One region of the Kribbella italica genome, then DNA from elsewhere that is predicted to be linked to it. Evidence: riboswitches for the same ligand, from Rfam matches in the RefSeq annotation. Region 1 holds a riboswitch; each other region holds the start of a gene.
What was found. Region 1 has a riboswitch for cobalamin ahead of HDA39_RS33060 (ABC transporter substrate-binding protein). Riboswitches for the same ligand answer to the same signal wherever they lie in the genome.
Positions count from the first base shown of each region.

Region 2: another riboswitch for cobalamin. It lies ahead of HDA39_RS16540 (ribonucleoside-diphosphate reductase subunit alpha); the one in region 1 lies ahead of HDA39_RS33060 (ABC transporter substrate-binding protein).
Region 3: another riboswitch for cobalamin. It lies ahead of metE (5-methyltetrahydropteroyltriglutamate--homocysteine S-methyltransferase); the one in region 1 lies ahead of HDA39_RS33060 (ABC transporter substrate-binding protein).
Region 4: another riboswitch for cobalamin. It lies ahead of HDA39_RS28780 (CbtB domain-containing protein); the one in region 1 lies ahead of HDA39_RS33060 (ABC transporter substrate-binding protein).

Region 1 is NZ_JACHMY010000001.1:7,090,839-7,094,040, forward strand. Features, by position in the region: gene HDA39_RS33055 (hypothetical protein) at 1-972, shown strand, start outside; cobalamin riboswitch at 1,087-1,275, shown strand; gene HDA39_RS33060 (ABC transporter substrate-binding protein) at 1,300-2,328, shown strand; gene HDA39_RS33065 (FecCD family ABC transporter permease) at 2,325-3,202, shown strand, end outside.
Region 2 is NZ_JACHMY010000001.1:3,569,038-3,572,239, forward strand. Features, by position in the region: gene HDA39_RS16530 (class I SAM-dependent methyltransferase) at 1-144, opposite strand, end outside; gene HDA39_RS16535 (DinB family protein) at 466-1,047, shown strand; cobalamin riboswitch at 1,106-1,262, shown strand; gene HDA39_RS16540 (ribonucleoside-diphosphate reductase subunit alpha) at 1,394-3,202, shown strand, end outside.
Region 3 is NZ_JACHMY010000001.1:2,334,429-2,337,630, reverse strand. Features, by position in the region: gene metE (5-methyltetrahydropteroyltriglutamate--homocysteine S-methyltransferase) at 1-1,430, opposite strand, end outside; cobalamin riboswitch at 1,549-1,764, opposite strand; partial or broken gene HDA39_RS44095 (KUP/HAK/KT family potassium transporter) at 1,852-2,658, shown strand; gene HDA39_RS44090 (KUP/HAK/KT family potassium transporter) at 2,704-3,174, shown strand.
Region 4 is NZ_JACHMY010000001.1:6,185,743-6,188,944, reverse strand. Features, by position in the region: gene HDA39_RS28790 (MFS transporter) at 1-848, shown strand, start outside; gene HDA39_RS28785 (LysE family translocator) at 829-1,467, opposite strand; cobalamin riboswitch at 1,556-1,692, shown strand; gene HDA39_RS28780 (CbtB domain-containing protein) at 1,722-1,919, shown strand; gene HDA39_RS28775 (CbtA family protein) at 1,984-2,751, shown strand; gene HDA39_RS28770 (histidine phosphatase family protein) at 2,748-3,202, shown strand, end outside.

The sequences.
Region 1 (3,202 bases):
CGTATCCGTCCAGTAGTTGTCTTCGTGGTGGCCGGGCTTGTCGTGGCCGGATGTGGTGGGGGTTCCGGTGAGACCGCGCCGAGTGTGCCGCCGTTGGTTTCGGTGAGTACGACGCCGACCGAGACGCCGAGCGAGAGTCCTTCGGAGTCGCCGGGGGTTCCGCCGACGGCGAAGGTGGCGGACACCTTGTGTGTGCGGATGGATCAGTCGTTGGTGCAGGCGACGTTGGCGGTGCCGGCGGTGCGGATTCAGCTGGAGGGGGTGCCGGCCGAGATCGGGATGCCGAGCTACGACATCTGTCAGTTGGGGTTGAGCACGAACCCGGACGGGCCTGCGCTGCGGCTCGGGGTGTCGGTGCTGCCGGCGACGAGGACCGAGCTGACGGCCGCGCAGAAGGCGTACGCCGCGACGAAGGGCGAGCCGGCTCGGGCGATCGCGGTCGGGCAGGGTGGGTTCGGGACGAGCAAGTTCGCGGTGTTCCTGCTGGGGACGCATCTGTACAAGGTCGAGGGCCCGGCGGCGACGCCGACCAAGTACGTCGTACTGGCGCAGGAGGCGGCGCGTCAGGCCGCCGGGCTGCCGGAGGCGGCGCCGATGATCAGCCGGCCGGAGTGCGACCGCGGGACGAACGCGGCCGCCAAGGTGATGGGCAGTGTGGCCACGGCCCGGCGCGACAGCGCGACACCCGCGGGCGACATCGTCTGCGGCTGGATCACCGCGACGAGTGTGCTGTACACCACGGCCCGCCGGGTCCCCGACGCGGAGGCGGCGATGGCCTCGGTCCGCAAGGCGCCCACGTCCCAGTCCGTGCCGCTCGGCGACGAGGGGTACGTCGACACCGCCACCGGCCGCGGCACGATCCGCGTCGGCACCGGCAAGATCGCCGACCTGGTCCCGCTCCCCGGGAACACGGTGAAGACCGACGACATGGTCACCTTCGCGCTGGCCGTGTCGCCGCTTTACACCCGCTGAGGCGCCGTACGCCGCCGGCCGCCCGCCCCCGCCCCGGGCCCGCGCCGCCTCCCGCCGCCGCCCCGCCCCACCGTCGCCCGTGGACCGTGTGCTGCGACTCGGTCGCAGGGTGGGTTACCGTGTGCCGGTCGTGGTGTTCGGGAAGCCGGTGGAGTACCGGCGCGGCCCTCGCCACTGTGATCGGGATTGTCCGCTGAGCGTTCACCAGGTGTGAGACCACTGGCCCGGAGGGGCTGGGAAGGTCAGCTCGGCGGATGCGGTCGTCCCGTCAGCCAGGAGACCGGCCACGACGCGTCCCGTCCACGAGGTGTTGGAGGAACGGTCGCCATGGCCGTCGTACCCAAGGCAGTGCTTGCTGCCGTTTTCCTGTCCCTGGTCGCCGCCTGCGGAAGTGCCGGCGCCGACGAAGGTCCGAGCGCGAGCGCGACGACCGTCAAGAACTGCGGGCTCGACGTCACCGTCGACGGCCCGCCGGAGCGGGTGTTCGCGGCGTACCAGCCGGCCATCGAGATGGTGCACGCGCTGGGCGTCTCCGACCGGCTGATCGGGACCGCGTTCCTCGACTCCGAGCCGCTGCCCGAGTACGTCGCGGCGCAGAAGGACCGCAAGTACTACAAGAACATGCCGAGCCGCGAGGAGCTGCTCAGCCTGAACCCGGACTTCGTGCTGTCCGGCTTCAACGACATCTTCAACGCCGCCGGCAGCGACGGCAGCTTCGGCAGCCGCAAGTCGCTGTCCGACCTCGGCGTACAGACCTGGATCTTCAGCCCGCTCTGCCCGACCGCGGACGGCAAGGGCGACGAGGCGATCGACCCGTCGACGGTCTCGATGGACAACGTGTACGCCGACCTGCGCGACCTGGGCCAGCTGTTCGGTGCGAGCGACAAGGCCGAGCAGGTGATCGCCGACCAGAAGACCCGGATCGCGGCGGTCGAGGCGAAGGTGGAGAGCGCGGACAAGCCGACGGTCGCGATCGTGCGGCCCGGGCTCGAGGGCGGCGGGATGACCGTGTCCGGTGGCCCGGACTTCGGCACGGTGCTGATCAAGCAGGCCGGCGGGGTGAACGCGTTCGCGGGCCTGACCTCGAAGCGGAACGTGAAGATCAGCGTCGAGGAGTTCATCAAGGCCGACCCGGACTACGTACTGATCAGCGGTTGCTGCGACGCGACGCTGACCGAGGCGCAGGGGCAGCCGGACGTCGACAAGCTGATGAAGAACCCGGCGTTCGCGAACCTGAAAGCCGTCAAGAACAAGCACGTCGTGCCGTGGCTGTTCGCGCACCACTCGGCCGGCGTCCGCGGCGCGAACTCGACCGAGCTGATCGCGAAGATCATCCATCCCGACCTGGTCAAGTGACGGCGCTGGTCGTCGACGACCGGCGCGGCGGGACAGGCTCGGGCGGCCTCCTGCACCACGGGCTGACCAAGACCGGTGGCCTGGTCGTCGCGTTCGTCGTCCTGCTGGCCGCGGTGCTGCTCTCCTTGCTGGCCGGGACCGAGTGGTTCGCCCCGCGAGACGTCTACCTCGCGGCGGCGGACTTCACCGGCTCCGACACCGATCGGGTGATCCGGTACCTGCGCCTGCCGCGGACCGCGACCGGCCTGATGGCCGGCGCCGCGCTCGGGATGGCCGGTGCGCTGATGCAGGGCGTCACGCGCAACGCGTTGGCGGATCCGGGGATTCTCGGCGTGAACGCCGGCGCCGCGGTCGCCGTCGTCGCGGCGATCGGGGTCTTCGGGGTGACGAGCCTGACCGGGTACGTGTGGTTCGCGATGGGCGGCGCACTGATCGCGACCGTCGTGGTCTACCTCGTCGGCGCTCTCGGGCGCGGCGGCGCGACGCCGGTCAAGCTGGCGCTGGCCGGTGCGGCGTTGTCGGCCATGCTCGGGTCCGTCACGTCGGCGGCGACGTTGCTCGATCTGTCGACGCTGAACGAGTTCCGCTTCTGGGTGGTCGGGTCGCTCACGCTGGCGACCGGACCGATCGTCGGCCAGGCCGTGCCGTTCGTTGCCATCGGCATCGTCCTGGCGCTGGTGCTCGGGCGATCCCTCAACCAGCTGGCGCTGGGCGAGGAGCTCGCGACCACGCTCGGCACCCGGGTCAACCTCGTCCGCGTCCTGGCCGGGCTCGCGATCATGCTGCTGGCCGGTACGGCGACCGCGATGGCCGGGCCGATCGGGTTCGTCGGTCTCGCCGTCCCGCATGTCGCACGGGCGATCGTCGGCGCGGA
Region 2 (3,202 bases), 3.5 Mb from region 1:
CGCGTCCCAGTCCGCCTCGTTCGCGGCCACCCGCGCCAGCTCGTCCGCCTCCAACGCCACCGGCTTCTCCTTCTGTCGCCTGATCCGGTCCTCGTCCTCCCAGTCTCTCCAGGCCCAGGTCCAGGCATCCCCACTCAGGCTCATCTCCGCTCACCCGGCGTCACGAGTTTCCCCCTCGGAAGCAGTCCCGTGAACAGTCGCCGCGCCCCCGGACCGTCCCGAGAGCGTTCCCCCAGCTCTGCTCACCCAGCGTGACTCTACTCCCGTCGGCCACGCTGAGTAATCACGTTTGGGTCTCACTCGGCACCAGCTCCCCGATCGCGCTTGCTATAGCAGTCGACCACCGGAAGCGCCAGCACCGACACGCTGCGCTGATTGACTTTCCGGCGTTCGCTCGACCACAATTCGAACACATGTTCGATGCAAGGACAAACCGCGGGGAATCGGGGAGCGTGAGGATCTGTGATGCCGGAACCGTTCGACTGGGACATTCTGGAGCGACCGTCGGCGATGGCGATGGTGCGGGGCCAGCTCGGTTTCAGCTGGATGGTGCTGGCCGGGCGACTGGCGGCACTGACCGACGACGAGTACTTCTGGCGACCGAGCGCCGAGGCGCTGACCGTCGTACGGCGCCGGCATGCCGGCCGCTTCCGGTCCCTCGGATCGGGTGAGTGGGTGGCGCAGTGGCCGGACGAGCCCGACCATCGTGGGCCGCGGACGATCGCCTGGCTGATCGCGCACCTGACCGAGACGTTCTTCGAGCGCTGGGAGTGGACCTTCGGCGAGCGGATCCAGGGCCGCACCGACATCACCCTGCACGGAAACGCCCGCGACGCGGTCGCCTGGCTGGCCCACTGGGTCGACGCCTGGCAGGACTCGATCGCCGCGCTGGACGAGGAGCAGGTGACGACGGTCGGCCTCAGTCAGGCCACCGAGCTGGACGCCGCGGAGCCGTTCGGCCATGTCGTCCTGCGGCTCAACCGGGAGCTGATCCATCACGGATCCGAGATCATGACACTCCAGGATCTGCATGCACTGGCTGCCTGAAACCACTAGATGTGCGACACGCGGCGCGTCAATGCACTACATGTCGGGGTCTACCGCTAGTGTTCTGCGTGCTGGTGGTTCTGCCCGGGTGACGCGACCAAGCGCGGCCGGGCAGAGGCAACAGGGGAATCCGGTGTGAGTCCGGAGCTGCCCCGCAACGGTGAGCGGACAGGTCGTCCGCGAGTCCGAGTACCTGCCACCGGTGCGCGTACCGCCGGTACGCGTCGGTCCGAGACCTCGTGGGTGGGTCGGTGGGCGTCAAGGCAGTCGTACTCGCCGTACTGTCTTGCGTCGCGCGCTCGTCCACAGGTCGTGGTCCCCCGGAACTCGCGTGGAGAGAGCGCCTGTGACCATCGTTTCGTCTTCGTCGCCGACCGCATCGGGCGCGCTGCCCGACGCGTCCGCGTCCCAGCTGACCGTCGTCCGCCGCGACGGCGCCAGCACCGCGTTCGACCCGACCAAGATCGCGGTCGCCGTGAGCAAGGCCTTCCTGGCCGTCGAGGGTGCCGAGGCCGGCACCAGCCACCGCGTCCGTGACCTCGTCACCGATCTGACCGCCCGAGTCGTCACGGCTCTGACCAGCCGCGGTGACTCGCGCCGGAGCGTCCAGGTCGAGGACATCCAGGACCAGGTCGAGCTGGCTCTGATGCGCGCGGGAGAGCATCAGGTCGCCCGTGCCTACGTCCTGTACCGCGAAGAACGCACCAAGGCCCGGACACCGGTTGACGCGGCCGGGGTCACCAAGGCGCCGGTCGTCACTGTCCGTGCTGCCGACGGAAGCACAGCGCCACTGGACGTCGCCCGTCTCCGCCTCGTCATCGCCGAGGCGGCCGCCGGTCTGGACGCCGTCGACCCCGAGCAGATCCTCGACGAGACCCTCGGCTCCTGCTACGACGGCATCGCCCAGCACGAGGTCGAGCTCGCCCTGGTGATGGCCGCCCGGTCGTACGTCGAGACCGAGCCGCAGTACAGCCAGGCCGCCGCGCGTCTGCTGCTCGACCAGATCCGCCGCGAGACGCTCGGCCGGGTCCACGGCGAGCCCCGGCAGGCGACCCAGGCCGACATGAGCACGGCGTACGCCGAGTACTTCCCGCGCTACATCAGCACCGGGATCGAGGCCGGGCTGCTCGACCCCGAGCTGGCCACCTTCGACCTCGGCCGGCTGGCCGCGGCGATCAGGCCCGAGCGCGACCTGGACTTCGCGTTCCTCGGCCTGCAGACCCTGTACGACCGGTACCTGCTGCACATCGACAAGATCCGCTTCGAGCTGCCGCAGGCGTTCTATCTGCGGGTCGCGATGGGCATGGCGCTCAAGGAGGACGACCGCGAGACCCGGGCGCTGGAGTTCTACGAGCTGCTCAGCTCGTTCCGCTTCATGTCGTCGACGCCGACCCTGTTCAACTCCGGTACGACGCGGCCGCAGCTGTCGTCGTGCTTCCTGACCACGGTCGACGACGACCTGTCCGGCATCTTCGCCGGCATCCGCAACAACGCCCTCCTGGCCAAGTACTCCGGCGGCCTGGGCAACGACTGGACCCCGGTCCGCGGCATCGGCGCCAAGATCCGCGGCACCAACGGCGAGTCCCAGGGCGTCGTCCCGTTCCTGAAGATCGCCAACGACACCGCCGTCGCGGTCAACCAGGGTGGCAAGCGCAAGGGCGCGGTCTGTGCGTACCTCGAGACCTGGCACATGGACATCGAGGAGTTCCTCGACCTGCGCAAGAACACCGGTGACGAGCGCCGCCGCACCCACGACATGAACACGGCGAACTGGGTGCCCGACCTGTTCCTGCAGCGGGTCGAGGCCGGCGGCGACTGGACGCTGTTCTCCCCCGACGAGGTCCCGGACCTGCACGACCTGTACGGCGCGGCCTTCGCGACGGCGTACGAGAACTACGAGGCCGCCGCGGACCGCGGCGAGATCCGGGTGTTCCGCCGGGTCAAGGCCGTCGACCTGTGGCGCCGGATGCTGACCGTGCTGTTCGAGACCGGTCATCCGTGGATCACCTTCAAGGACGCCTGCAACCTGCGGTCGCCGCAGCAGCACGACGGCGTGGTGCACTCCTCCAACCTGTGCACCGAGATCACGCTGAACACCACCGTCGACGAGACCGCCGTCTGCAACCTCGGCTCGGTCAACCTGGTCGCCCATCTG
Region 3 (3,202 bases), 4.8 Mb from region 1:
ATCTCCGTGCCGATGCGCTCGTCGTACTGCGCCGCGTCGATCCGGCCGGCGCGCAGGTCGGCGCGGGCCGTCCGCAGCTCGGTGGTCTGCGGGAACGAGCCGACGGTGGTTGTCGGGAGCAACGGCAGGCCGAGCCGCGCCTGCTGGGCGGCGCTGCGTTCGGCGTACGGCGCGGAGCGGTGGCTGTCCGCCTCGGTGACGGCGGCGACCCGCGCACGGACGTCGGGGTTGTTGGTCAGCGCGGAACCGCTCCGGGAGTCCAGGGCGGCCCGGTTCGCGTTCAGCTGCTCGGCGATCGCCTCGGCGCCCTCGGTGAAGCCGAGGGTCAGCGTGGCGATCTCGGCCGACTTCTGCCGGGCGAACGCCAGCCAGCTCGCGACCTCGGGGGCCACGCCGTCCTCGGCGGCGACGTCGTACGGGACGTGCAGCAGCGAGCAGGACGCGCTGACGTCGACCTGGCCGGCCAGCGAGCGCAGCCGGGTCAGGGTGGCCAGCGACTTGGTCAGGTCGTTGATCCAGATGTTGCGGCCGTTGACCACGCCCGCGACGAGCCGCTTGGAGCGCACCTCGGAGGACGCGACCAGGTCGTCGAGGTTGCCCTCCGCGGGACCGGTGAAGTCGATCGCGAGGCCCTCGACCGGCGACTTGGCGAGCACGGGGAGCGCCTTGCCGAGCCGGTCGAAGTACGACGCGACGAGCAGCCGCGGGCGATCGGTCAGCCCACCCAGTACGGCGTACGCACGGGCGGTCAGGTCGAGCTCGTCGGCCGAGCGGTCCTGGACCAGCGCGGGCTCGTCGAGCTGGACCCACTGAGCGCCGGCGGCGCGCAGGTCGGCGAGCACCTCGGCGTACACGGGGAGGATCTTGTCGAGCAGCGAGAGCGGCTCGAAGTGCTCGTCGACGCCCGGTGCCGGCTTGGCCAGCAGCAGGTAGGTGATCGGGCCGACGACGACCGGTCTGGCGGTCAGGCCGAGGTCGAGTGCTTCGCGAAGCTCGGCGACCTGCTTGCTGGTGTCGGCGGTGAAGGTGGTGTCCGGGCCGAGCTCGGGGACCATGTAGTGGTAGTTGGTGTCGAACCACTTGGTCATCTCGAGCGGCGCGACCTCCTGGGTGCCGCGGGCCATCGCGAAGTAGCCGTCCAGCGGATCGGCCGCCACGGCGGCCCGGTGCCGCTCGGGGATCGCACCGAGCAGGACCGACGTGTCGAGCACGTGGTCGTAGTACGAGAAGTCACCGGTCGGGACCTCGTCGATGCCGTCGGCAGCGAGCTGCTGCCAGTTGGCCTTGCGCAGGCCGGCGGCGGTCTGCCGGAGGGCGTCCGCGCTGACGGTGCCCTTCCAGTAGCCCTCGATGGCCTTCTTCAGCTCGCGGTTCTGGCCCTGGCGGGGATAGCCGTACACGGTGGACCGTGCGGCTGACTGGGTGTTCAAGCGTCTCTCCTTGGCGAGGCAGTCTCGAAGACCACGCATCTCAGGAGTCCGGAAGGCAGGCGCGACGGGTCACGCACGGCCGCCCTTCCCACGAGGAGGCGTGGTCCCGCCGTACGACGACGCACGGCGGGCAGAGGCAGGTCTTCGGACTCGCGGGCGCGCCTGTCGTCCAGACACCTACTGGCCGTCGCTTCCCAGACCGGTCCTCCGGTCCAGTGCTGATGACGGCGGTCGTTCCCACTCACCGCTGCGGGGCAGTCCCGGACTTCCACCGGGTTCCCTCTTACGACGTCCCGACTGGCGATCGGGACGAACCACTGCGCCACCACTTTCTCACAGAATTCTCACAGCACCAGGTGAGTGTGATCGGTCTGGCGGACAACCGGCGGTGGTTCAATGCGGCCGTGAAGAGGCTGACGCGATGAGCGCCGACCCTGTGGACGGCCGGGTACAGTCCCGGACCCTGCTGACCATCGGGGCGCTCGGTGTCGTGTTCGGCGACATCGGGACGAGCCCGATCTACACGATCCAGACCGTGTTCAACCCCGGCGACCCGCACCCGGTGCCGGTCTCGGCCGACAGCGTGTTCGGGATCGTGTCGCTGATCTTCTGGGCGGTCACGATCATCGTGACGATCAAGTACGTACTGCTGATCCTGCGCGCCGACAACCACGGCGAGGGCGGCATCCTCACGCTGATCACGCTGATCCGCAGCCACGGGACCAACGGCAGCCGGCGGACGAAGGTGCTGCTGGCCGGGCTCGGCATCTTCGACGCGTTCTCGGTCGCTCGTCAGGCGGTCCAGCTCGGATACCTGCCGCGGCTACGGATCCTGCACGCCTCCAGCCGGACGATCGGGCAGATCTACGTCCCGTGGATCACTGGGCGCTGATGATCTCGGTACTCACTGGTCTTCGCGTTCCAGACCTCGGCGGCGCTCGCCTTCGCCTTCGGGATGGCGGTGACCGCCACGGTCACGATCACGACCGTGCTGTTCTTCTACCTGGTCCGCCGGCAGTGGCGGAAGCCGCTGTGGGTGGTGTTCGGTGGCGGTGCCGTCTTCCTGTCCTTCGAGCTGCTCTTCCTCGGCGCGAATCTGACCAAGCTCGTGCACGGCGCCTGGCTGCCGCTGCTGATCGGCATCACGGTGTTCACCGTGCTCACCACCTGGCAGCGTGGGCGGGCACTGGTGACCGCGCGCCGCGAGCGTCAGGAAGGCTCACTGACCACGTTCGTCAACGAGCTGCACGAAGCCCAGCCGCCGCTGCGTCGGGTGCCCGGGACCGCGGTCTTCCTCAACCGCGGCAAGGACACCGTGCCGCTGGCGATGCGCGCGAACGTCGAGCACAACCACATCCTGCACGAGAACGTCATCATCCTCTCGATCGAGACCGACCCGGTGCCGTCGGTCCCCGACGAGACCCGGATCACGATCGACGACCTCGGGTTCGACGACGACCGGATCATCCACGTGACGGCCCGGTTCGGGTACGTCCAGACGCCGGACGTCGCCGCCGTACTGCGGCTGGCCGCCGAGCAGAGCTCTGAGGTGGCGTCGCTGGACCTGAGCGACACGTCGTACTTCCTGTCGACGATTGAACTGCGGCTCGGGGACCGGCCGGACATGGCCCGCTGGCGCAGCCGGCTGTTCGTGGCGACGTCCCACATCAGCGCGGACGCGGCCGAGTACTTCGGGCTGCCGCGCGACCGCGTGGTGATCATGGGCTCGCGCATCGACGTCTAGTCCTGCGGGTGGTAGTCAGTTTATATGA
Region 4 (3,202 bases), 910 kb from region 1:
GGATCGTGTTCCTCGCCGTACCGGTCCTGGCCGTTCCCGCGGCACTGATCATGCGGCCCGGGCTCTCCAAGGGGCAGGAAGTCACCGGCTCGGGCAAGCTCTGGACCGAGCGGGCCTGGTACGCCGTTGGGGCCGCGCTCGGCGTCGGGCTGCTGCACTACGGCGGCCAGCAGCGTGGGGCCGTCCAGCTGATCCTGATCGCTGTCGGTCTGGCCGCGGTGGTCGTGTTCGCCCCGAAGCTGCTGCCGAAGGGCACGTTCACGATCCGTGCCGGACTCCCGTCGGTGATCGCGCTGCGCGGTCTGGTCGCGGCAGCCGGCTTCGGTGCCGAGGTTTTCCTGCCGCTGATGCTGACCCGTGAACGCGGGCTGTCGCCGGCGTTCGCGGGGCTGGTGCTGACCGTCAGCGCGCTGAGCTGGAGCGCGGCGTCCTGGTACCGGGGCCGGCCGAACCAGCCGTTCGAGCACCACGTGTTCCTGCAGGCGGGCATGGTCTCGATCTTGCTGGGCATCGCGATCGCGGCCGCCACGCTCGACGACCGGGTGCCGGTCGTGGTCGGCATCCTCGGCTGGGCGCTGACCGGGCTCGGGATGGGGACCGTGTTCCCGACCGTGTCGGTGCTGGTCCTGGAGTACTCGACCGTCGAGCAGCAAGGCGCGAACAGCTCGGCGCTGCAGCTCAGCGACTCGTTGCTGACGGCAACGGTGCTGGCGATCGGCGGGTCGCTCTTCGCGGCGATCGAACCGCACTCGCCGACCACCGCGTTCCTGACCGCCTTCGGCCTGCCGGCCGCGCTGGCACTCGTCGGAGTCTTCGCGGCCCGGCGTACTAGTCCTTTGAGCCGCTGACGGCGATGCTCGCGCCAAGGCCGATCATCATCAAGCCGCCGGTGCCGCCGACCAGCTCCAGGCGGCGAGGGGACCGGGCGAACCAGTCTCGGGCCGATCCCGCGGCCACCGCCCAGACGCTGTCGGAGATCAGGGCAATCAGGATGAAGACCAGACCGAGCAGCAGGATCTGCAGGGTGGCGTGACCGGCGGCGGGGTCGATGAACTGGGGGAGCACGGCAGCGAAGAAGACCGCGGTCTTCGCGTTGGTCACGCCGACGAGGAAGCCCTGACGCAGGACGCGGCGGGTGTTCGCCGGTCGTACTCCGCCGGTCAGGGCGGTGGCGAGGGACTTGCGGGTGCGGAAGGCGTGGATGCCGAGGTAGATCAGGTACGCCGCGCCCGCCAGCTTCACCACGGTCAGCGCGACCGCGCTCGCCGCGATCAGCGTTCCAAGCCCGAGGGCGACGGCGACCAGCAGGAACGCGGCGCCGAGCGTGTTGCCGACCATCGTCAGCATCGCCTCTCGACGGCCGACGGCCAGGGCGCGGCCGACGATGAACAGAACGCTCGGCCCCGGGACGACGATCACGATCAGTGCGGTGACGGCGAAGGCCACCAGATGATGAACGGACGGCATTCCGTCAGGGTAGGCGCGATCGGCTCGGCGTACGAGGTGATCTCACCAGGTGGGGAAGATCACCGGCGCCGCCGTCCGTTGACCTGTCACGAACCCGGCCGCTACCGTTCAAAGGTCAACCTGCGGTGCCATGAGGGAAACCGGTGAGAGACCGGTACGGCCGCGCCACTGTGAGCGAGCAGCTGCTCGTGAGTCAGGACGCTCGGGCACTCGCAGCCTTTCGATGGGGACGCGCATTTCCCCTGGAGGTTCAGATGCCCGCTCCTGCTCGCTCGGTCGCCGTACCGGCCGTCTCGCCGCGTCTGCTCGCGGTCGCCCTGCTCACCGTCGGCCTGCTGCTGGTGCTCGCCTACCTGGTCGCCTTCGACCAGGGCGCGATCTCCCAGTCCGGGATGTACATGCACGAACTCATGCACGACGGCCGGCACCTGCTCGGCGTGCCCTGCCACTGACGTCCTGCAGTTCTCCGTACTCCCGTTCCCGACCCGCTCGGGCTGATCCTCTGACAGGACCGTCATGCGTACATTCGGAAATCTCCTGGTGCGCGGACTGATCGTCGGCCTCTTCGCCGGCCTGCTGGCCGGAACCTTCGCGTACGTGATGGGCGAACCGCACATCGACGCCGCGATCGCGATCGAGGAAGCCGGCGGCGCCGCACACACCCACGGCGAGGAACCCGCCGCCCAGGCTCCCGCCGCCGAGGAAGAAGAACCCCTGGTCAGCCGCAACGGCCAGCGCTTCGGCCTCTTCCTGGCCACCAGCCTGTACGGCGTGGCGCTCGGCGGCATCTTCGCTGTCGGTTTCGCGCTGCTGCGCCGCCGCCTGCGCACCCCCAGCGACTCGTACGCCGCCCTCGGGCTGGCCGCCGCGGGCTTCGTCGGGATCGTGCTCGTGCCGTTCCTCAAGTACCCGCCGAACCCACCGGCCGTCGGTGACCCGGAGACGATCACCAAGCGCACGATCACCTACCTGCTGACGCTCGTGATCGGCCTGCTCGCGGTCTGGGCCGGTGTCGCGGCGTCCCGCTGGGCGCAGCGCTTCGGCGACGCGCCCTGGATCCGGCCGGCCGGTGGCGGTCTCGCCTTCGTGGTGACGATCGTCGCGGCGTACCTGATCCTGCCCTCGATCAACGAGGTGCCCGGGTCGTTCCCGGCGACGCTGCTGTGGCAGTTCCGGTTCGCCTCGCTCGGCACGCAGGCGGTGCTGTGGACCTTGCTGGGCTTCGGCTACGCTGCGTTGATGGATCGTCACTCCAAGGTCACCAAGGAGACCGTCGCCGCGTGACCACAACGCTGACTCTCGTCGCGCATGCGCTGACGCCTGGGCTGCGCGGGCTCGTCCTCGGTGGAGAGCCCGCGCCGGACCAGTCCGGCCTGGAGGCGGCCCACGACGTGCGGGTCGACGCCGGTACGACGTACTGCGGGCCGGAGCCGGCCGCGATCCTGACCGCGGAGGCGATGGGCTTCCAGCCGGTGGTGGTCGGCGCACTGCGCGACCGCGAGTACGGCGACTGGACCGGGCGCGACCTGGAGGAGCTGCTGGCCACGGAGACCGCTGCGGTCTCGGCGTGGCTGGAGCGGCCTCATACAGCGCCGCCCGGCGGGGAGACGGCCAACGACCTGATCGCCCGCGTCGCCGACTGGCTGGGCGACCTGACCGAGGACCCGGGGCACGCTGAGCGCCGTACGGTCGTTGCCGTCGTCCACCCGGCCGTAGTGCGCGCTGCCGTGCTCTA